4 regions of the Chitinophaga sp. NPDC101104 genome follow, and region 1 is predicted to be linked to each of the others. Evidence: riboswitches for the same ligand, from Rfam matches in the RefSeq annotation. Region 1 holds a riboswitch; each other region holds the start of a gene.
What was found. Region 1 has a riboswitch for cobalamin ahead of ACQKLP_RS02625 (TonB-dependent receptor plug domain-containing protein). Riboswitches for the same ligand answer to the same signal wherever they lie in the genome.
Positions count from the first base shown of each region.

Region 2: linked by a shared signal. The riboswitch ahead of ACQKLP_RS07115 (ribonucleoside-diphosphate reductase small subunit) and the one ahead of ACQKLP_RS02625 (TonB-dependent receptor plug domain-containing protein) in region 1 are both predicted to bind cobalamin.
Region 3: linked by a shared signal. The riboswitch ahead of metE (5-methyltetrahydropteroyltriglutamate--homocysteine S-methyltransferase) and the one ahead of ACQKLP_RS02625 (TonB-dependent receptor plug domain-containing protein) in region 1 are both predicted to bind cobalamin.
Region 4: linked by a shared signal. The riboswitch ahead of ACQKLP_RS13945 (DUF5074 domain-containing protein) and the one ahead of ACQKLP_RS02625 (TonB-dependent receptor plug domain-containing protein) in region 1 are both predicted to bind cobalamin.

Region 1 covers NZ_JBNNSF010000001.1:599,841-605,490, forward strand. The annotation lists gene ACQKLP_RS02615 (trans-sulfuration enzyme family protein) at 1-1,074, opposite strand, end outside; gene ACQKLP_RS02620 (APC family permease) at 1,092-2,417, opposite strand; cobalamin riboswitch at 2,465-2,670, shown strand; gene ACQKLP_RS02625 (TonB-dependent receptor plug domain-containing protein) at 2,776-4,668, shown strand; gene ACQKLP_RS02630 (DUF6580 family putative transport protein) at 4,685-5,281, shown strand; gene ACQKLP_RS02635 (ABC transporter substrate-binding protein) at 5,340-5,650, shown strand, end outside.
Region 2 covers NZ_JBNNSF010000001.1:1,720,335-1,725,984, reverse strand. The annotation lists gene ACQKLP_RS07130 (FecR family protein) at 1-361, opposite strand, end outside; gene ACQKLP_RS07125 (RNA polymerase sigma-70 factor) at 448-1,008, opposite strand; gene ACQKLP_RS07120 (hypothetical protein) at 1,035-1,433, opposite strand; cobalamin riboswitch at 1,489-1,690, shown strand; gene ACQKLP_RS07115 (ribonucleoside-diphosphate reductase small subunit) at 1,830-2,801, shown strand; gene ACQKLP_RS07110 (ribonucleoside-diphosphate reductase subunit alpha) at 2,861-5,233, shown strand; gene ACQKLP_RS07105 (hypothetical protein) at 5,435-5,650, shown strand, end outside.
Region 3 covers NZ_JBNNSF010000004.1:60,921-66,570, reverse strand. The annotation lists gene ACQKLP_RS24045 (ATP-binding protein) at 1-94, shown strand, start outside; gene ACQKLP_RS24040 (SOS response-associated peptidase) at 109-858, opposite strand; gene ACQKLP_RS24035 (hypothetical protein) at 863-1,348, opposite strand; gene ACQKLP_RS24030 (Y-family DNA polymerase) at 1,401-2,663, opposite strand; gene ACQKLP_RS24025 (hypothetical protein) at 2,707-2,925, opposite strand; gene ACQKLP_RS24020 (response regulator transcription factor) at 3,096-3,461, opposite strand; cobalamin riboswitch at 3,764-3,959, shown strand; gene metE (5-methyltetrahydropteroyltriglutamate--homocysteine S-methyltransferase) at 4,100-5,650, shown strand, end outside.
Region 4 covers NZ_JBNNSF010000001.1:3,488,055-3,493,704, forward strand. The annotation lists gene ACQKLP_RS13935 (acetyl-CoA hydrolase/transferase family protein) at 1-696, shown strand, start outside; gene ACQKLP_RS13940 (lysophospholipase) at 773-1,609, opposite strand; cobalamin riboswitch at 1,690-1,891, shown strand; gene ACQKLP_RS13945 (DUF5074 domain-containing protein) at 2,065-3,381, shown strand; gene ACQKLP_RS13950 (TonB-dependent receptor) at 3,384-5,378, shown strand; gene ACQKLP_RS13955 (YncE family protein) at 5,394-5,650, shown strand, end outside.

The DNA of each region.
Region 1 (5,650 bases):
CGGTATGGCGGGGTCGAATTCGTTTTCCGCCAGGGAAGCGCAGGCCGGGAACGCCAGCGACTCGTGGCCGCCCCAGGAAACCGCCATGAGGAAGCGTTGCAGCCCGTTACAGAACGCCTCCACCTGCTCCCGCCTTTCCACTTTCAGCTGGATGGTGATGAGCCCGGCGGCGCCGTGCATCTGCTTTTTCGCCAGGTCATATTGCGGGAAGCCGGGGTCCATCGGGAAAATAACCCTTTCAATTTCAGGCTGTTCCTTCAGCCATTCGCAGATCGTTTTCGTGCTCGCCGCGCTGCGCTCCAGCCGGATTTCCAGCGTGCGGAGCCCCCGCAGCAGCAGCCACGCGTTGAACGGCGCGATACCGCTGCCGATATTGAGCAGTTCCGACATGAATATCTTCCGGATCATTTCCTCCCGCCCCGTGAGCACCCCGGCCATGGTATCGCTATGCCCGCTGATGAACTTCGTGGCCGATTGCAGGCACAGATCGATGCCCAGTTCGTGCGGCCGCTGGAAAATGGGCGTGCAGTAACTGTTGTCGATCATGGTCACGATCCCCTTTTCCTTCGCCATCGCGGCAACGGCGGCAATATCCTGCAGCTCGAAAGTGAAGGAATTGGGGGATTCGAGATAGATGAGGCGGGTATTGGGCTGGAGGGCGTTGCGGAAATTGGCGGTATCCGTTCCGTCCACGAACGTGGTCGTAACCCCGAACCTGGGCAGGATGCTCGTGAACAGCTGGCCGGCCCAGTTGTAGGGATCGCGGACAGACACGATATGATCGCCCTGCTGAACCTGCGACAGCACCGCCGCGAAAATGGCCGCCGCACCGCTGCCGAAGATCAGCGCGTCTTCCGCGCCATCCAGCGCCGCCAGCTTCTTCCGCAGAATATCGATGGTAGGGTTGTTGCCCCTCGTGTACAGGAATCCTTTGTATTCATCCCGCAACAAATCCCGCATCTCACCCACCGATTTGAACGCAAAGTTGCTGCTTTGCATGATGGGTGGTGCAATGGCATTGAAATACTGCTCCCGGTCTTCACCCAGTTGGTTTATTATAAATGAAAGGTCCATATGTCAAACTGATAGCGCTAACTACGCCGCCGTACGGCATAGCGCATGAAAAAATAAATGGGTAGCCCCGCTACAAACCAAAACATCCCTCCGAGCGCCTGGTTTAGATCTTTTATAAAAATATTGACGGTGACGAATAAATACACGGTGATGAAAATGGCGGGAACGACGGGGTAGAACTTCATTTTGTAGATGCCCGTTCCGTCGAGGTGCGCCGTTTTCTTCCGGAGCACAAATATCGTGGCTGCGGCTGAAGCAAGGCCAATTGAGTCAAAAAGCATGACATATTGGATAATATTGTCGAAGTTGCTGAGGAAATACAGCATGCCGACGATGAGCAGCGCGAAGGTGGTGAGCGCCACTTCCTGCACCTGGGTTTTGGCATTGACCCGCCTGAAAACGCCCGGCAGCACGCCATCTTCGGCCATGGCGTAATACATCCGGGGGTTCGACATGAGGTTGACGTTGGCGTATCCCAGTACCGACAAGAACAGCAGTACCGAAGTTACCTTGAAGCCATATTCCCCGAAAAATGCTTCGGCCATCCGGGCGGCGAGGGCTTCGGTGGTTTTCAGCTGCTCGAACCCGATCACTTTCACATAGGCGTAATTGACCGTGAGGTACAACAGCAAAATGATCCCGATCCCCAGCAGGATGGAGCGCGGCATGTTTTTCGACGGCTCGCGGACGTCTGACCCGAAGTTGATCGTTTGCTGGTAACCGCCATAGGTGAAGAAAACCGGCACGAGCGCGGCCCCGAAAATGTAAGCCCAGCTGTGTTCCGCCACCGGAACGCCTGCTATGGCCGGTGGCGCCACATGGCTGCTGAAGGCCGCCAGGCAGAGCAGCAGCACGAGGGTCATTTTAAAAACCGTCAGCACGTTCTGCCAGCTGGCGCTCATACGGATGCCGAGCATATTAATGATGTATAGCACGAGCACGGCCGTGATGGCGATGGTTTTGCGCCCGCCTTCGTGCTGCATCGGTCCGGGGAGGATGACGGGGCCGATGTATTCCGCTCCCACGATGCAAACCGCCGCGATGGAAGCGGCGTTTGAAATGACGAGGGTCCAGTTGATCATGAAAGAATATGCGGGATGGAAACCGACCGAAAGTACTTTATAAAACCCGCCTGCCACGGGGAACCGGGAGCCGATCTCGGCATAGGTGAGGGCGCCGCAGAGCGTAACGAGCCCTCCCAGCACCCAAACCATATAGAATAATTGCGGCGTGCCCGTTTCGCGGGCCACGCTGACCGGCGTGCGGAATATTCCCATCCCGATGACCAGTCCGACTACGATCATGGTAAGGTCGAACGGCCCGAGTTTCGGTTTGATGCTCATGATATACAAGATAACCGATTAACGCTGTATTTACCAAAATATGCGTAGGTTTGCGGCCGGTACACGGTTGCCAGGTCCCTTTCCGGGGCCGGCATTAATAGGGAATCCGGTGAAAATCCGGAGCTATCCCCGTAGCTGTAAGCCCGCATTTAACGTTTTCCAGGACCCCAGCCACTGTTCCGGCACATCGGAACGGGAAGGCCTCCCGGGAAGCGGGCGAAGCCAGAAGACCTGCCGCATACCATTTTTAATCCGCGCTTTCGGGTGAAAAGCGGAGGGCATATGCGGCATTGCTGCCATCATACGTACTTTTCAATTCTCCCCGGCGCCACTGATTTTTTTACAATCTATGGCCTACATGAAAAAAACACACCTGGTCCTGACCGCCGGCATCCTCGCCGCCGGGCACACCGCGCAGTCGCAAGACTCCACACAGGTTTCCCAACTCAACACGGTTGTGGTAACCGCCACCAAGTTCAACAAGAAACAATCCGAAACCGGTAAAGTGCTCACCGTCATCGGGCCCCAGACCATCGGTCACAACACGGGCCGCACCGTGGCAGACGTGCTCAATGAGCAGGCCGGCATCGTGATCGGCGGGGCTTTCTCCAACCCCGGCAAAAACCGCGAAGTCTATTTCCGCGGCGCTACCTCCCAGTACACCACCATCCTCATGGACGGCATCCCCGTAGCGGACGCTACCGGGCTTACTGGGAACGCCATCGACCTGCGCTTCCTGCCCATCGACCAGGTAGAACGTATCGAGATCCTCAGGGGAACGTCTACCACCCTGTACGGCTCGGATGCCATCGCCGGCGTGATCAACATCATCACCAAAAAAGGCGGCACCAAGCCCGTTAATGTTTACGGCGACCTGGTATACGGCTCCAACCGCAGCCTCAAAGGCTCCGCAGGCCTCCGCGGCAAGCAGGACAATGTAGACTACAACATCAGCTTCACCCACTTCACGACCGACGGTATTTCCGAAGCGGCAGATACGACCGGCACAGGCGATTTCGACCGCGACGGGTACACATCCAACGGCCTCAATGCCACCGTAGGTATCCAGGCCACCGAAAACCTCCGCCTGCAGCCATTCCTGTTCTTCAGCGATTATAAAAGCAGTTTCGACGGCGGCCCGTTCGTGGACAGCAAGCTCAACAAGAACAAATCCAACGCGCTGCATTCCGGCGTCCGTGCGCAATATGACCTTTCGAAAGGCGCCATCTTCGGGAATTTCGCGTACCAGAAAGTGACCCGCGACGACGAAACTGATTGGGGCAAGACCTTTACGGACGGCCGCGCCTATTATGGCGACCTGTACGGTCATTACGACATTACCAGCTGGTTCCAGGTGATGGCCGGCGCGGAATACCGGAAGTCCGAGCTCACCGATACCGCCAACTTCAAAGACGTGAAATACCGTACCCGGGAGCAGCATTCCACCAGTCCGTACGTAGCCCTGTTCCTCAAGGACCTGCATGGCTTCAACATGGAGCTCGGCGGGCGGTACACCCTTCACAGCCAGTTCGGCAACCAGTTCACCTACACCATCAATCCCAGCTACGTGTTTTCGGACAAGTTCAAAGTGTTCGCCAGCGTGGCTTCCGGGTTTAAAGCGCCAACGCTTACTTCACTGTACAGCATTTACGGCAACAAAGACCTGAAAGCGGAAGATGCCGTGAGCTATGAAGCCGGTGCGCAGACGTTCCTGTTCAATAACAAGCTGGACCTTCGCGTGGTAGGCTTCCGCAGGAACATCAAAAACCAGATCTCCTACATCAACTACAAATACATTAACTACAACCAGCAGAAAGATAAAGGCGTGGAAGTGGAAGTGATCGCCCATCCCATCGAAAAGCTCACCGTGAAAGGGTTTTACGCGTATGTAGACGGCGAAGTGACGACCGTTGGCGGCAGCGGGAAAGACACGACGTATTCCAACCTCATCCGCCGGCCCAACCATACCGGCCAGATCGAGATCGGTTTCCAGGCCACCAAAAAGCTGTTCGTCAGCACCACCGTAAAACATACAGGCACCCGTAACGACCTGTTCTACAAGTTCCCCCGGTCGGAAAACGTGGCGCTGGACCCTTACACCATGTGGAACGCTTATGCGGAATACAACCTGGGTAAAGCGCGCGTGTTCTTCAACGCAAATAATATCACCAATAACAAAAAATATTGGGAAATTTACGGCTACGCCACCCTCGGCTTCAACATGCAGAGCGGCGTATCATTTTCATTCTGATCTAAATAACTGACGCATGTCCATCAAACAAATCCAGCCGCGTTTCATCGTATTACTGCTTTTCATCGTAGCGGGCGGCGTACTGCGCATACTTGCCGCAGGCCAGCTCACGCCGTTTTCCAACTTTTCCCCGCTGGGCGCCATGGCGCTTTTCGGCGGTGCGATGTTCGCCGATAAATGGAAGAGCTACCTGTTCCCTTTGCTGGCGCTTTTCCTCAGCGATGTGATCGTGATGAAAACGGTGTATGCGGCGTATGCGGACGGCTTCCTGTTCGAGGGCTGGTACTGGAATTACATCGGCTTCGCCGCGATGGTGCTCATCGGCCAGCTGGTGATCCGCAACGTGAAGGTGCTGCCCGTTCTCGGCGCTTCCATCCTCGCAGCGGTCGTATACTGGCTGATCGTGGACTTCGGCACCTGGATGCGCCCTACCAGCATCGACATGACCACCGGCCTGCCCTTCAGCCGCGATTTCGCGGGGCTCATGAAGTGCTACGCGCTGGGCGTCCCCTTCATCAAAAACACCCTGATTTCCAATGTCGTGTACAGCGGCATCTTCTTCGGCCTGTTCAGCTGGCTGGAAAACAGGGTCCCGGCGCTTTCCGCCCGATAAATCATGAAAAGGCCGGCCGCAAACCGGCCTTTTTTCTTTCACCCAAACCTCCCGAACAATGATCGCCAGTTCTTTCCTCCCCGCAGCCACGCAAATGATCTACGACATGGGCCTCCAGCATTTGCTCGACGGTATCACGTTCGAATGCCCGCCCGCCGCACTGGCCGAAAAGCAGAAAGTGGTCCGCTGCGTGCTCGAAGGCAAACATTACAGCAGCGAGGAAATCGATCGCATCTTTTCCGCGTCCAAAGCACAGGGGAAAAGCTTGTATTACGTGGATGACCCGGTGCTTGCGGCCATCGCGCCGGATGTGATTTTCACGCAGGACGTGTGCGAGGTTTGCCAGATCGATACGCACTGCACCCAGCA
Region 2 (5,650 bases), 1.1 Mb from region 1:
TGCTCCAGCCTTTATCTTCCGACTTGCCGTTCCCGATCCAGAACCAGGCGCCGGCGCAGAGGGCGGCGGCGAGGGGAACGGCGGCGAGCCAAAGTTTCCGCCAGCGGGGCGGGCCGGGCATTTCGGCCGGTAATGCTTCGGCCGGGTCTGAGGCTGCGGCGAATATGCGGCCCAGCAGTTCTTCTTTCCTTTCAGGAGGCGTTTCTGCGCTCCTGAACTGCAACGAACCTAATATTTCGTATTGCCTGGCGGCTTCGGGGAACTGCTTTTTCAGGATGTCCAGCTCCGGCCGCTCTTTCTCGGTGAGCCTGCCAGACAATTCCTTGCCGAGTAATTCCCAAAGCTTTTGTTCTTGTTCCATGCTGGAAAAAATCAGGTGGTTAATTAGTTAGACACGGTTTTTCGACCGTCCAGTTAAAAGACTTGAAAAAATATTTTGACGACCCGTCATTTACGGAGAAGGGGGATGCGGAACGGCTTGCGCAGGTCGATGGCGGAGCCGAGTTTTTTGAGGGCGATGGTGATCTGGGCGTTAACGGTGTTGACGGAGATATCGAGCACTTCGGCCACTTCGCGGTACGACAGCCCGTCTTCCTTGACGAGCTTGAAAATGAGCCGGCAGCGGAGGGGCAGCCCGTTTACCGCTTGTTCTATCTGGCGGAGGTTTTCGCGGCTGATGAGGGATTCTTCCGGAGACACTACGCAGGGCATGAGGGCGGCGTGCTGGTCGTCCAGTTCTTCGTGCGGGAAAAGCGAGCGGGATTTGTGGTTGAGGGCGGTGTTGCGGACGGCGGTGTAGAGATAGGTCTGGAAGTATTGGATTTCCAGGAGGCGGGCGCGGTTCTGCCAGAGTTTCACGAACACGTCGGCCACCACTTCTTCGGCTTCTTCGCGGGAGCGGACGAGCGCCGCGGCGAAATAAACGAGCCGGTCGCTGTAATGGGAAAAGAGCTGGCCGAAAGCCAACTGGTCACTGTTTTTCGCAATTCGGTCCAACAACTGCTCCATCCGCGGAATTTAACGTTACCTGCAAGTTACGGGAGGAAGCGACACGCTCGTGATACGATCTTCACATTGAAATCCTGTTTTTTAACCCTTTCCCGCGATTGCGGTTTTTCCACTTCCGTTCCAATGCGGGAACGTGGATAAGCCGGAGTCCTCACGGTCCCTGTTTTTCGGGTGTGGATATTGAAAAATGGAGATCGCTGCTCCGATACCTCCCATCCACCGGAAAGAAATGCATTTTTCCATGAATGTGCAAATAATTGGGTTTCAGTGCCCGGATCGACATACATTTTAACTGTGCTAATATGTGCCAGAAAATCAACACATTGTAAGAATTCCTCATAACAAATACCTGCATTTACGTGTGTAAAAGCCCCGATCCGCCGCCCCTGCGGCGTCTCCAAAGTTGTTGAGTTCTTTATCCACATATGGGGGTAACTTATGAATTTGTGCAGGGGGTTTGATCATTACATTTGCAGCAGTTCTTGACAACGATGTGCTGGCTTCCGGACGTGTCCGACGCGAGGAATTAAAAGGGAACCGTGTGCAAATCACGGGCAGACGCGCTACTGTAACCCCCTGTCAATGCCGGTTTCTACAAATTATGCCACTGTTCCGCGAAAGCGGGGCGGGAAGGCCCCCGGCAAGGGATAGCCAGGAGACCTGCCAGCACTTCGGACAACGTCAAAACCTTCGCGATCCAAGGTATTGGCTGACGGCCCCGCTACTTTCCTTACGAGGATGAGGGACCTTCGTCGCCCTTCGGATCACGTTCAATCACAAAACTGGCAACTAAAACTGGTTAACCATATAAAAAAACTTGTATGAATAACGAGAACGAGATATTACTGAAGGAAAACAAGGACAGGTTCGTACTCCTGCCCATCAACTACCCCGCTATCTGGGAACAATACAAACGCCATGAAGCCAGCTTCTGGACCGCGGAAGAGATCGACCTGTCGGGCGACCTGGCAGACTGGGCCAAACTGAACGACGGCGAGCGCCACTTCATTTCCCACGTACTGGCATTCTTCGCCGCATCCGACGGGATCGTGAACGAGAACCTGGCCGTGAACTTCATGAGCGAAGTGCAGATCCCCGAGGCCCGCTGCTTCTACGGGTTCCAGATCATGATGGAAAACATCCACTCCGAAACTTACGCCCTCCTCATCGATACATATGTGAAAGACCCCTCCGAAAAGGACCGTCTTTTCCACGCCATCGAAACCGTACCGGCCGTGAAGAAAAAAGCCGAATGGGCCCTCCGCTGGATCGAGAACGGTACCTTCGCCCAACGCCTCGTAGCGTTCGCGGCGGTAGAAGGCATCTTCTTCTCCGGCTCCTTCTGCTCCATCTTCTGGCTGAAAAAACGCGGCCTCATGCCCGGCCTCACCTTCTCCAACGAGCTCATCTCCCGCGACGAAGGCCTCCACTGCGAATTCGCATGCCTGCTGTACTCCATGCTCGAAGGCAAGCTGAGCGAAAAAGAAGTGCACGAGATCATCGCCGACGCCGTTACCATCGAGAAGGAATTCATCACCGAAGCACTGCCCGCAGCCCTCATCGGGATGAACGCCGACCTCATGAAACAATACATCGAGTTCGTAGCCGACCGCTGGCTCCAGGCACTGGGCGCAAGCAAGATCTACAACGCCACCAACCCCTTCGATTTCATGGAAATGATCTCGCTCCAGGGCAAAACCAACTTCTTCGAAAAACGCGTGGGCGACTACCAGAAAGCCGGCGTAATGGGCAACAAGGAAACACAAACCTTCAGCCTCGACGAAGATTTCTAGTTCATTCGTATAACCTCAATCAGCCATATTCATTTTTCACCCACTAAATTCATCACACTATGTTCGTTATAAAAAGAGACGGCAGAAAGGAAACTGTCAAGTTCGACAAGATCACGGCAAGGGTAGAGAAGCTGTGTTACGGACTGGCGCCGGAATACGTAGATTCAATAGATGTAGCGAAGAAAGTGATCCAGGGACTGTACGACGGTGTTACCACGAGCGAGCTGGACAACCTCGCCGCAGAGACCGCCGCCTCCCTGACGACCAAGCATCCGGACTATGCGCAGCTCGCTTCCCGCATCGCGGTGAGCAACCTGCATAAAAATACTTTGAAGTCGTTCTCCAAAACGATGAAGAAACTCTACGAATACGTTGACCCCAAAACCGGCAAAAACGCCGGTCTGCTGGGCGACGATGTTTGGGAGATCATCAAGGCGAACGCCGACATCCTCGACTCCACCATCATTTACGACCGCGATTTCGCGTTCGATTACTTCGGGTTCAAGACGCTGGAGCGCTCTTACCTCCTGAAAGTGGACGGCAAGATCGCCGAGCGCCCGCAGCACATGTTCATGCGCGTAGCTGTCGGCATCCATAAAGAAGACATCGACTCCGCCATCAAAACGTACAACCTGATGAGCGAGCGCTGGTTCACACACGCTACCCCTACCCTGTTCAACGCCGGTACGCCGAAGCCCCAGATGAGCTCCTGCTTCCTGCTGACCATGAAGGGCGACAGCATCGACGGCATTTACGATACCCTGAAGCAGACCGCCAAGATCTCCCAGAGCGCAGGCGGCATCGGCCTCAGCATCCATAACATCCGCGCTACCGGCTCCTACATCAGCGGCACCAACGGTACCAGCAACGGCATCATCCCCATGCTGCGCGTATTCAACGACACGGCCCGTTATGTAGACCAGGGCGGCGGCAAGCGCAAAGGCGCGTTCGCCATTTACCTGGAGCCCTGGCATGCAGACGTGTTCGAGTTCCTCGACCTCCGCAAAAACCACGGTAAGGAAGAAATGCGCGCCCGCGACCTCTTCTACGCCCTCTGGATGCCCGACCTGTTCATGAAACGTGTGGAAGAAAATGGCGACTGGAGCCTGTTCTGCCCCCACGAAGCACCCGGACTGGCCGATTGCTGGGGCGAAGAATTCGAGAAACTGTACGAAAAATACGAGTCCGAAAACCGCGCCCGCAAAACCGTGAAGGCGCAGGACCTGTGGTTCGCCATCCTCGACGCACAGATCGAGACCGGCACGCCGTACCTGCTGTATAAAGACTCCGCCAACCGCAAGTCTAACCAGCAGAACCTCGGCACCATCAAATCCTCCAACCTCTGCACCGAGATCATCGAATATACTTCCGAAGACGAAGTAGCCGTGTGCAACCTCGCCTCCCTGGCGCTGCCCCGGTTCGTGATCGACGGCAAGTTCGACCATCAGAAACTCTTCGACGTTACTTACCAGGCTACCATCAACCTGAACCGTATCATCGATCAGAACTATTACCCGGTTGAAGAAGCCCGCAACTCCAACCTCCGCCACCGCCCCATCGGCCTCGGCGTGCAGGGCCTGGCAGACACGTTCTTCCTCCTCCGCTATCCCTTCGAAAGCGAGCCGGCCCAACAGCTGAACAAGGAAATCTTCGAAACGATCTATTTCGCTTCGCTGACCGCTTCCAAAGACCTCGCCATCACCGAAGGCAAATACGCTTCCTACGAAGGATCGCCCATTTCCAAAGGCATCCTGCAATACGATATGTGGAACGTGCAGCCGTCTGACCGTTGGGACTGGACCGGCCTGAAAGCCGAGATCAAAAAGCACGGCGTGCGCAACTCCCTGCTGCTGGCGCCCATGCCTACTGCATCTACTTCGCAGATCCTCGGCAACAACGAGTGCTTCGAGCCGTACACTTCCAACATCTACACCCGCCGCGTATTGAGCGGAGAGTTCGTGGTAGTGAACAAACACCTGTTGAAAGACCTCGTAGAGCTCGGCCTGTGGGACAACGACATGAAGAACAAGATCATCGCGGCGAACGGTTCCATCCAGGGCATCCCCGAGATCCCGTCCAACATCAAGGAACTGTACAAAACCGTTTGGGAGATCAAACAGCGTACGATCATCGATATGGCGGCCGACCGCGGTGCGTTCATCTGCCAGTCGCAATCGCTGAACCTGTTCGTAGACAAGCCGACGGCTTCCAAGCTTACTTCCATGCACTTCTATGCCTGGAAGAAAGGCCTCAAAACCGGCATGTACTACCTCCGCACGCAGGCTGCAGCGCAAGCCGTTCAGTTTACGGTGGAAAAACAGGGCGGCCAGAACATGGTGCCCGTTATGCCTGCCGAAGGCTCCGGGGAAATGGAGATCGTGGAAGGTGCGGTTTGCACCATGGAAGAAGGCTGCGTAACCTGCAGCGCCTGATCCGGTTATTCATTGCAGATAATAAAAACCCTGCCCGGGAGCGAAAGCTTCCGGGCTTTTTTGTGCCGTGCATTTCGCCGGAAAGCCCCGCAGCCCGAAGCCCGCTTTTGATATTCCGCCCGCCTCCCACGCCAGTTTGCGCCCTGCTGCCAAGCTACAACGGTTTTATCCGGTAACTTTCCGTACCCCAACAATTAACCCATGATGTTACCTGATAAATTAAACGGGCTGGGCGGCCTGCAGATCATGCAAACGCTCTACCAGGGCGTTCGCGGCACGCACCCCTCACTCGTAAAGTGGATAGAGACCGATTTCGATTCGGCCGAGATCGATAACGCTTTCGTGATGGACATGGTCCTCCATTCCCTGCAATTCCTCGAAGAAGCATTGGTACTTTCGGCCGACGAATCGTTGCTG
Region 3 (5,650 bases), on a different contig from region 1:
CGAATTCGACCGGCTGTATAACGTTATCGATCAATACATCCGCCAGGCGCGGCAGCAGACGCCCTTCCCGTTGCGTATTATCCGGGCGAGCTAGTTTCCCAATGAAAATTATAATGCGGGCAGATCGGCCCAGGAGGTTTCGGCGATCACGGATTCGTCGTCGGGCTTCGCTTTGCGGACGGAGTTGACGGTCCAGTACGCCAGCTCGTCTGAGGGGATGGCGTAAGCGAGGATGGATTTGATGCCTTCGTCTGTCAGGTCGGGGCGCAGCCATTCCTTTTCCAGTTCGCGCGGGAGGATGAGCGGCATGCGGCCGGCGTTGTCGCCGCCGTTGTGGATGCGTTTCATGACATCGTTGGCTTCGCGGGTGATGAGCGTGAACGTGCCGGGGATTTCACCGGTTTCCGGATCGGGGAGGTGCGACCAGGCGTAGAGCCCGGCGATGAAGAAGATATCGCGGTCTTTGACGTGGATGTAATAGGGGACTTTATTTTTCCATCCGGGCACTTCGCGGTGCTCGAAGAATCCGGTGGCAGGAACGAGGCACCGGTTTTTGCGGATGCGGTTCCAGTAGGCTTTGGTGTCGAGCACTTTTTCGGAACGGGCGTTTACCATCCATTTCCTTCCTTTCTTCACTTCTTCCGGTGTTTTCATGTAGTTGGGGATCACGCCCCATTCGAACCTTTTGAGCTTGAATTCCCCATTATCCTGCAGTACTACCGGCCATTTGGGGTACGCTTGCGCCACTTTGTGGAAAGTGGGCTCGAAGTGAAGGTCCAGCTGTCCCATGTCTTTGAGCTCGGGCAGATAGTCGAACACGGAGGCGATGCTGGCGGAGAAGGAAAGGTCGTAACACATGGGATCAGCTTTTTTCGATGTCGGAAAAGGGTATTTTGATTTCTTCCTGTTTCGTTTTCAAATTAAGGAAAAGTTCGCCAAACTGGATGAACAGCGACACGTGGAGGTCTTCCTTGCGGTCGGGCTTCCAGTTGGTATGTGCGCGGACGTACTGTTTGATCGCCGCTCCCGTTGCGGGATCGGGGCTCCATTTCCGTTTGGCGAGCAGGCTCACGTAGATGGCATATCCGTCGGGTTGTGCGGCTGCGGTGAATAGGCGCTCCCGGTCGGCCGCATCGTTCCCGTCGTAGACGCGCCGCTGCGGATCGGCGGCGATGGCTTCCAGGTGCGCGCGCGCTTCCCCGATATTCCGGTATGCCGACATGAGGAATGCCGCCTTCAGCGAAGGGTGCATGCCGCGGGGATATTGCTGCCGGACGAACCAGCGGTGCCCCGCTGCCAGGAGCCCTTCCAGCACGGCGGGCCGTAATATGGCGAGCGGGTTGTGCATCAGGTGGCGCTATGTTGGGTGATTGCTTTCATCATCGGTCGTATGCCGTCATTTATTCCGCTTTCGCTTTGATGATTTCTTCCAGGCGCGTGGTGTAGCACGGCGAAAGCCGTTCCTGCCGCAGCGCCCATTTCTTGTCGCCGCCCTGCACCGCGAAGCGCAGCACGGGTTTGCCGGCAAAGTGCCGCGTGATTCCGTCGAGCGCCTGCATGAGCTTGCGTTCCTTTTCGTGGTCGGTGGATTCGAAGAGGTTTTCCTGCACCTGCGAATCCGGCACCAGGTCCATCGCTACGATACCGGTTTTCTTGTAATTGTACCCTGGTTTGAAGATGCGGTCGAGCGCCAGGAGCGCCTGGCGGATGAGTTCCCGCGTGCTGCTGGCGGGCACGGGCAGCCGGACGTTCACGGAGCGGTGATATTGCGCATCCTGTCCGCGGAAATTATTCGTTTGTACGAACACCTGGATGATGGAGGCCCGCGAGCCCTGTGCCCGCAGCTTCTGCGCGGCCACGGCGGCGTAATTGGCGAGGGCTTCGCGGATATCGTCCTTTTCGGTGAGCAACTGCCCGAACGAGCGCGCCACGCACACCGCTTTTTTCGCCGGCGCCGATTCCTCCATCCCGATGCTCGGAATGCCGCGCAGCTCATGCACCAGCCGCAGACCCTGAACGGTCAGTTCCCGCCGCGCGAAATCATCGGGCACGCGGGATAGGTCGAGCGCCGTGTGGACCCCTTTCTGGTGAAGCATGGCGGCGTATTGCGACCCGATGCCCCAGATGTCTTCCACTTGCGTGGCGGCGAGTACGGCCGTGGTTTTTCCGGGGTAGTCGAGCACGAGGAAGCCTTCGGGCAGCCTGGATTTTTTGACGGCGCGGTTGGCCATCTTGGCGAGGGTTTTGGTGGGCGCCACGCCTACGGAAACGGGCATTCCGACGTTGTGCAGCACGCCTGTGCGGATGGCCGCTGCCAGCGTAGCGGGGGACGCATGGCCCGTGATATCGAGGAAGGCTTCGTCGATACTGTAGACCTCCATTTCCGGCACGAAGCCGGCGAGCACCTGCATCACGCGCTGCGACAGGCTGCCGTATAAGGTGTAATTCGAGGAAAAGACCGCGACCTGGTTCCGCTCCAGCAGGTCTTCCATGAAGAAGGCCGGCGCTCCCATGCGGATGCCGAGGGCTTTCGCTTCTTCGGAGCGGGAGATCACGCAGCCATCGTTATTGCTGAGCACCACCACGGGGCGGTGAAGGACGGCGGGGTGGAAGAGCCTTTCGCAGCTCACGTAAAAATTATTGCAGTCAACCAGGGCGATCATGATGCTAATTTCATTAGCAAATATAGCTAAAAATATTGGCAAATCATCCGAAGTGCGCCACGATCGCATCGGCGATGCGGCCTACCAGTGCGGAATCCGGCGGGGTAGGGCCCTGAGAGATGGCGCGGAGGCTGTCTTCCTCGTCCAGCTCGAAGATCACCAGCCCGTCGCCCGTATCGACATGAAACGCCATGCCATAGCCTTTCACGAAAGGCTTCACTTCGAAGCGGCGCTCGTCCACCGAAATGGTAAAAATATCCATGGGGCAAATATCCGCCTTTCCGGGTATAAATACCTTATGCCAGGTGGTACGGGGTTGATGATACAAATGAATTGGTGTATGAAGATGGAGCGGGGGATTTCCTGACCGGCGCCGGTCACCTGCTGGGGGGAGCCGTGACCGGAGGGCCGGGTGAGGAAAGAAGAGGCGCGTCAGTTCACTAGCGCCTGGATTTTTGTGGTCAACTCGAGTGGACTGAAAGGCCTTATAATGATTTCTTCCGCTTCCATGCCGAACCAGGAAGAAATACTGTCCATAACGAAATAGGCGGGCAGTATCATGATAACAGGCAAACTACGCCGCCCGCGCTGGGCGCGCAATTGCGCTGAAAGTTCTTCTAAATGGGGGAAAGGCAGCTTCAGATCGGCGATCACCAGGTCGTAATCATACGTCCCCAATAACATGGCCGCTTCTTTTCCGTTGTATGCCAGATCTGCATGGTGTCCTTCCTTCTTAATGATCAGCTCTACTACATGGATCATTAATAAATCGTCTTCAATTACCAATATCCTTTTCATATACGAGTCGCTGTTGCCCACTGCAGCACAGGCATACGAAGGCCTGCCGCAAATAAAGCGGTACGTTAGGTACATGCTGCTAAAGTGGAAGTTTCAATAAAAATAGAGGCGAGTATACAGGTATACGTCTGAATCTTTTATATGGCTTTCCGGTAATATTCAATCTACTAGGTATAAGCCGGTCAGACCCAACTTTGCATATACTGTGCCAAAGTTTTTATTGGTTAATGCGCATTAACAAGCCCGGCGGATAGGTTTTGAATGCGGACATTCCTATCTTTGGTCCCGAGTTCTTTACCCAATTCATATTTTCCATAGCGTGGTAGCCGGCGAAAGCCGGATTTAAAAAGGAACCGTGTGCAAATCACGGGCTGTCGCGCAACTGTAAGTAACTGCCAGAGTTACCGCCCCAGGCGTTCATTGTCCTGACCTGAACAGGATGAGAAGAACGGCGGTAATGTTACAAGCCAGGATACTTGCCCGCTATGAAAGATCTTGCTTTCGCGATTTGAAGCAATGGTCGGGACCGTCATGGGCAACGTATGCCCCGCCGTTCCATGCCTACTCACATTTCCTGAAAGCATACGAAAACCGTAAGGAGCATTAATCCACATTAATGTCTTAAAAACGTTTTTGCTATGCTGAAACACACCCTCGGCTACCCGCGCATGGGAGCCCAACGCCAGCTCAAAAAAGCTTGCGAAGCGTACTGGCAAGGCCGCATCGGCCGCCAGGAACTGACCGTTGCCGCACAACGTCTCCAGGAAGAACAATGGCGCCTGCAACAGGCCGCAGGGATGGACCTCATCCCCTGCAACGATTTCAGTTACTACGACCATGTGCTCGACATGTCGCTCCTCGTTGGCGCCATTCCCGACCGGTACGCGCCCGTGGTCACAGACGTGCCGCAGAACACCGAAACCGATCTCGCATTCGCCATGGCACGCGGATGCCAGGAACATGGCCTCGATCTCACCGCCATGGAAATGACCAAGTGGTTCGACACGAACTATCATTACATCGTGCCGGAATTCCGCAAAGACCAGTCTTTCCGGCTCTTCTCCAACAAAGTCTTCAACGCCTTCGACGCAGCGAAGCACCAGCTTGCCGCTACGCCGAAACCCGTGCTGATCGGCCCCGTTTCCTACCTGCTGCTCGGCAAGGAAAAAGAACCCGGGTTCCACCGCCTCAGCCTGCTGCCCCGGCTGCTCCCCGTTTACATCGAAGCCCTCCAACGCCTGCGCGACCGCGGTGCCGCCTGGGTGCAGCTCGATGAGCCCTTCCTCGCCACCGACCTCCCCGAAGGCGCGGCGGAAGCTTACTGTTACGCCTACACGGAGATAGCGAAACATTGCAAAGGCCTCCGCACCATGGTGACGACCTATTTCGAAGGGCTCCGCGACAATGCGGGACTGGCCGCCTCCCTGCCCGTGTGCTGCCTGCATATCGACCTGGTGCGCGACCCCGCGCAGCTGGAACAACTCCTGCCGCTGCTGCCGCCGAAAATGTCGCTGTCGCTGGGCCTGATCGATGGAAGGAACATCTGGAAAAACGATTACCGCCGTTCGCTGCCGTTCATTCAAAAAGCGGTCAGCCAGTTGGGGGAAGACCGGGTGATGATAGCCCCGTCGTGCTCCCTGCTGCACACGCCGGCCGACCTGGAGCTGGAAACGCAGCTCGATGAAGAACTGAAATCCTGGATGGCGTTCGCCCGGCAGAAGCTGCAGGAAGTGGCGGAGCTGGACAGGATATTCCATGGCGAAACATCCTTGCTGGCGGCCAACGAAACGGCCATCGCCGCGAGGGGGGCATCCACCCGCATCCACAAGCCCGCCGTGAAAGCGCGCGTGGCGGCCATTTCGGAGCGCGATGCGCAACGGGCTTCCGGTTTCGTGCACCGGCAAACATTGCAGCAGCGCAGGTTCCGGCTGCCGATGTACCCCACCACCACGATCGGTTCTTTCCCGCAAACGGCGGATATCCGCGCGCTGAGGGCCGCATTCAGAAAAGGCGATCTTACACAGGCGCAATACGACGATTCGCTGGAATCCGCTACGCGGGAAACGGTCCGGCTGCAGGAAGATATCGGGCTGGATGTGCTCGTGCACGGCGAATTCGAGCGGAACGACATGGTGGAATATTTCGGGGAAAAACTCGAAGGGTTCGCATTCACGCAACACGGCTGGGTA
Region 4 (5,650 bases), 2.9 Mb from region 1:
GCGGCGCTCATCGAAGACGGCGCCACCCTGCAATTAGGCATCGGTACCATTCCCGATATGGTGCTGCGCAACCTGGCGGGCCACAAAGACCTGGGTTTGCATACGGAAATGATGTCTGACGGCGTGATCCCGCTGATCGAAAGCGGCGTCATCAATAACGCGCGGAAAAAGATCAATACCGGGAAAACCGTGACAGCGTTCATGACGGGTACGGAAAAGCTGTACAAATTCGTGCACGACAATCCCTCCATCCGCGTCATGGACATCAGTTATGTGAACGATACCTCGATCATCCGCCGGAACCCCAAGGTGGCAGCGGTGAACAGCGCCATCGAAATCGATATTACGGGGCAGGTGTGCGCGGATTCCATCGGCACTTACCAGTATTCGGGGATTGGTGGGCAAATGGATTTCATCCGCGGCGCATCGCTGTCGGAAGGCGGCAAGCCCATCATCGCGCTGCCGTCTGTCACCAACAAGGGGATTTCCCGCATTACGCCGTTCCTCAAGGAAGGAGCGGGCGTGGTAACGACCCGCGGGCACATGCATTGGGTGGTGACGGAATACGGATCGGCAGACCTTTTCGGGAAGAACCTGAAACAACGCGCCAGGGCGCTCATCGGCCTCGCGCACCCGGACCACCGGGAGGCGCTGGACCGTGCGTACTTCGACCGGTTCCTGAAGGGGAAGGGTTGAAACAATCATTTTTCGGTATAACACCAGAAGGTGAAAACGGGCCGTTTTCACCTTTTTTATTTGCGGGAACGGCATGTTAATCCAACGGACGTAACTGCACGGCGCTGAGCCAGCCTGCCATGAACTGGAAGATTTCCGGGCGCTGGGGCTCGTTGTGCATTTCGTGGTAGAGGCCGTCCCATTCTTTGTAAGTGATAAGTTTTTTCGGGGCCATCTCCGCGAACCGGCGAGAGCCGTCTACGCTCGTGAAGCTATCGGCATTGCCGTGCATGAGCAGTGAAGGAATCTGAAGGCGATCGGCGTGACGGAGGCACCACCTTCCATTGCTCACTATAATATGCATGAGGCGCAAACTGGCGAAAGGGTGGCGCAGCGGATCGTTTTCAAACTTCGCCACTTCGTTCGCATCGTGCGAGATCTTTTGGATATCGAGCGGGGTTTTGACGCGTAAATGGGGCAGGAGGGATGCGCCTGTTTTCAAAATACCCCGCAGGAATGCGTTGGGCTTTTGCGGAAGGAGGAGCGCGGGAGCGGATATGACGGCGGCCTGCACATCGGGCTGACGGTGGAGAAGCAGGCCCGTCAAGAGCCCACCGCCCATGGAATGCCCGTAAAGTACCATGGGCGCGGGGTGCGCGTCCCACGTAAATTGCAGGAACGCTTCGAGGTAATCGAAAATTTCTTCCAGCTTCAGCGCATCGCCGCGCTTGCCGTCGCTTTTGCCATGGCCGTAATGATCGATCCCCGTTACCAGGTACCCTTCCTTATTGAAAAATTCCGCCAGCGGCGCGTAGCGCTCCACGTGCTCGCCGATGCCGTGGATCACGACCATAACCCGATCGTAATGCTCCCGCTGCCAGGTAATGCCGTGGAACCGCCGGCCCTTGAATTCCCAGGTGAAATCATGTTGCATACTCACTAATAACGGGCAATAGTCAAATTTGTTGGACACCCCGATGATACGAATCATTTGTTTTATTCCCACCAACACCGTAGGTTTGCATCGCATTTGGTTGCAGACCCCTCACCAGGGGCGCGCATTAAAAGGGAATCCGGTGCAAAACCGGAGCTATCCCCGTAGCTGTAATCCTGCATTCGCATTTACCGGCATCACTGCATGCCACTTTCCAAAAGAAGGGAAGGCACGCCGGTAAAGCAGGAGAGCCAGAAGACCTGCCTCATGTATTTACCATTCAACGCTTTCGGGTGAAAAGCCAGGGATGTAAAGCCTTTTACCAGGTATTTATATTCTTATTCGTATAACCCTCCATGCGCGTTGGGATCGTCCCGCGTCGTGCTCTTGCAAACTTGTTTGCGGGTATGATGCGTGCTTCCCGGATGGTTGTTTCAAAACAAATAAACCAACATATGAAACAACATGTACGCATTCTGCTCGGCCTCGCCTTCATGGCTACCGTAGCCGCCTGTAACAAATCGGACGATGTAAGGCCCTCCGGCCCCAGCGTCCACATCGCCAAACCGGAACAAACCATCGCCGTTGGCCAGGAGCTCGAGCTGAAACCCGAGTTCACGCAGGACCCGGGGATTTCCTTCCGCTGGTCCCTCAACGGCGAAACCATCGGCGATAAGGCCACCTACACCTTCAAACCCCGCGCGCATGGCGACTATAAAATCACTTTCGCCGCTTCCACACCCCACGGTAAAGACTCCGCGGTATACAACATCACCGTGCTCGGGCAATACGCCAACGGCGTGCTCGTCCTCAACGAAGGCTGGTTCGGCACGCAATCCGGCAGCGTATGGTTTTACAAATACGGCGCGGATACGCTCGTGCCCTGGGTATATCATGCCGCAAACATTGGCAAAAGCCTCGGCGGCGTGATGAACACCCTGCAATACGGCGCCATCCATAACGGTAAACTGTACCTGGTCGTGAAAGCCGGCGGCCCGCTGGTGGTGACAGACGCTTCCACGCTCGTGGAAACCGGCCGCGTGGAGAACGCTGTTTCCGGCAAAGCGATGTCATTCGTAGGGCTCGACGCTACGCGTGGCCTCATCGGGGCAGACGACGGCATTTATCCCATCAACCTCACGTCGCTCGCCATCGGCAGCAAGATCGCCGGCGTATCGGGCGCCATCGGCAACATGGTAAAATCCGGGAACTACGTGTTCGCACATAGCAATAACGACGGCATGATCGTCCTCAACGCCACCACGTATGTCGTGGCAGGCAAGCCTTTCAAGGCTACGGTCGGTTTTGTGACGGGAAAGTACGGGAGGATTTACGGCGCGAAGGATTCCCTCCTCATGTCCGTTCACCCCACCACTTTCGTAAAAGATTCCGTGAAAATGCCGTTCGCTTCGGTGAACCCTTTCGGCGCGTGGAGAAGCGTACAAATGGCGGCATCCACCGTCAACGACCACATTTTCATCATCCAGCCCGCCGCCAACTGGCAATACGGCACTAAATTGTACCGATATGTGGTGGGCAACGCCGCTTCGCTGGCCACGCCTTTCATCACCCTGCCCGCCGGTCAATATTTCTACGGCTCCGGCGTGAATTACGACCATCATACCGATGAGCTCGTGATCACGACGATCAACGGACCGTATACCGGGAGCGAGAACCGCGTGCTGTTCTACAACGCCCAAACCGGCGCCTTGAAGAAAACGATCCGATACGACGGATGGTACTTCCCTGCCATGACCGTTATTCAACCATAGCCATGAAATCCTACTGGAAAATCCGCTGTACCGGAGCCTGCCTGCTGCTTGCAGGCAGTGCTACCGCGCAGCAGGGCATGGATTCAGCGAAGGTCCGCGAGTTAAGGGAAGTCCACATCACCGCGCCGCGGCCCGTCCGCGAGATTTCACCGGGCCAGACGCTGCAGGGCGCGGCTTTGCAAAAACTCGGCGCGCAATCGGTCGCCGATGCCATCCGCTTTTTTTCGGGATTGCAGATCAAGGATTACGGAGGCGTGGGCGGTTTGAAAACGGTGGACGTCCGCGGGATGGGCACCAATCACACCGCCGTGTTTTACGACGGCATCCAACTGGGGAATGCGCAGAACGGCCAGATCGACCTGGGCAAATTTTCCATGGAGAACATGCAGGCCGTTTCGCTCTATAACGGGCAAAAAAGCAATACGTTCCAACCCGCGAAAGACTACAGCGCCTCCGCCGCCATTTATCTCACGCCGCTCCGCCCGGAATTCAAGCCGGGTGAGCGTTTCCACTTGAAAGGAACGATAAAGGGAGGATCGTTCGGCCTGTTCGATCCATCTTTGCTGTACCATCGGAAATTATCGGACCGTGCAACGCTTTCGCTGAGCTCGGAATGGGTACATGCCGGCGGTCAATACAAATTCCGGTACCGGAAAGAGAACGGCTACGATACCACGGCCATGCGCAGGAACGGCGATGTAGACGCCCTGCGCCTGGAAGCCTCGCTGCACGGGCGCATGCCTTCCGGCGAATGGCATACGCGGCTCTATTATTATGGTTCCGAACGCGGATTGCCAGGGTTCGTGGTGAACGGGGTGTTCGGGCATATCGACCGGCAGTGGGACCGCAACTTTTTCTGGCAGGGGCAATTGCGCAAAGACCTTTCCCGGCGCTACAGCCTGCTCCTCAATGCGAAATACGCAAAGGATTTTACGCGGTACCTGGCGCCGGATACGCAACTGTTGCGCATCGACAACCGGTACCGCCAACAGGAAGCCTACGTTTCCCTCGCGCAGCAGTTTACCATCAAAAACTGGTGGACGGCCGGCTTGTCGACCGACTACCAGTTCAACCTTCTGAACGCTTCGCTGAAAAACTTCTCGTATCCGCGGCGGCACACGGTACTGGGGGCGCTGAGCACGTCCGTCACCTTACCGCGGTTCAGTGCACAGGCGGCGATGCTGGCAACGATCATGAACGAAAGCGTGAAAAAGAATGCCGCGTCGGGGCCGAAAAGGGAATTTACACCCTCGGTCGTGATGGCGTGGCAGCCGTTCGGGAAGGAGGATTTCAGGGTGAGGGGGTTCTATAAGCATATTTTCCGCATGCCGACTTTCAACGACCTCTACTATACCGACATCGGCAATTCGCGCCTCGATCCCGAGTACACGCATCAGTACGACGCGGGCTTTACCTGGAACAAGGCGCGCCCCGGTAAAATACTGGAATCCGTTTTCCTCGAAGCCGATGCCTATTATACCGAAGTTACGGGCAAGATCGTGGCGGTGCCCACGGTGAGCCAGTTCCGCTGGACGATGATGAACCTCGGCTTCGTGAAAATCCATGGCCTCGACCTTCGCGCCGGCGCCACGCTGCTGGCCTGGGAGCGCCTTCGGATGGGGGCGCGGGCGACGTACACCTTCCAGCAGGCGCGGGATTTCACCGATCCGGCTGATAGCTTCTTCGGCCACCAGATCGTGTACATCCCCCGGCACGCAGGCTCCCTCATCGCCAGCGCGGACCTCGGGGATTGGGGCCTCAACTACAGCCTCCTGTATACCGGCGAACGCTATAACGGCAAAGCCAATATCCCCCGCAATTACATGCAGCCCTGGTACACCAGCGATCTTTCCCTGCGCAGGGCGCTGCGGATAGAAAGGACGGAAGTGGCCCTCACCGCGCAGGTCAACAATCTTTTCAACCAGTTCTACGACGTAGTGCTCAATTACCCCATGCCCGGCAGGAATTATAAAGTAACCCTGTCTGTGCAACTGTAATCAAACGATACGACCATGCAAAGCATACAACTCAGCATCCTGGCGGCTTTCGTGCTGCTGACCGCCGCCTGCCGGAAGGGCGACCAGATCGTTCCGCCGGTAGTGACGCCCGTAGATACGGTGGCGATTAATGGCTACCTCGGTTTCTACCTCCTCAACGAAGGCAACATGGGCAGCAACAAATCGACGCTCGATTACTACGACTACACCACCGGGAAATACAACGAAAACATCTACGCCACCGTAAATCCGAATGTGGTAAAGGAATTGGG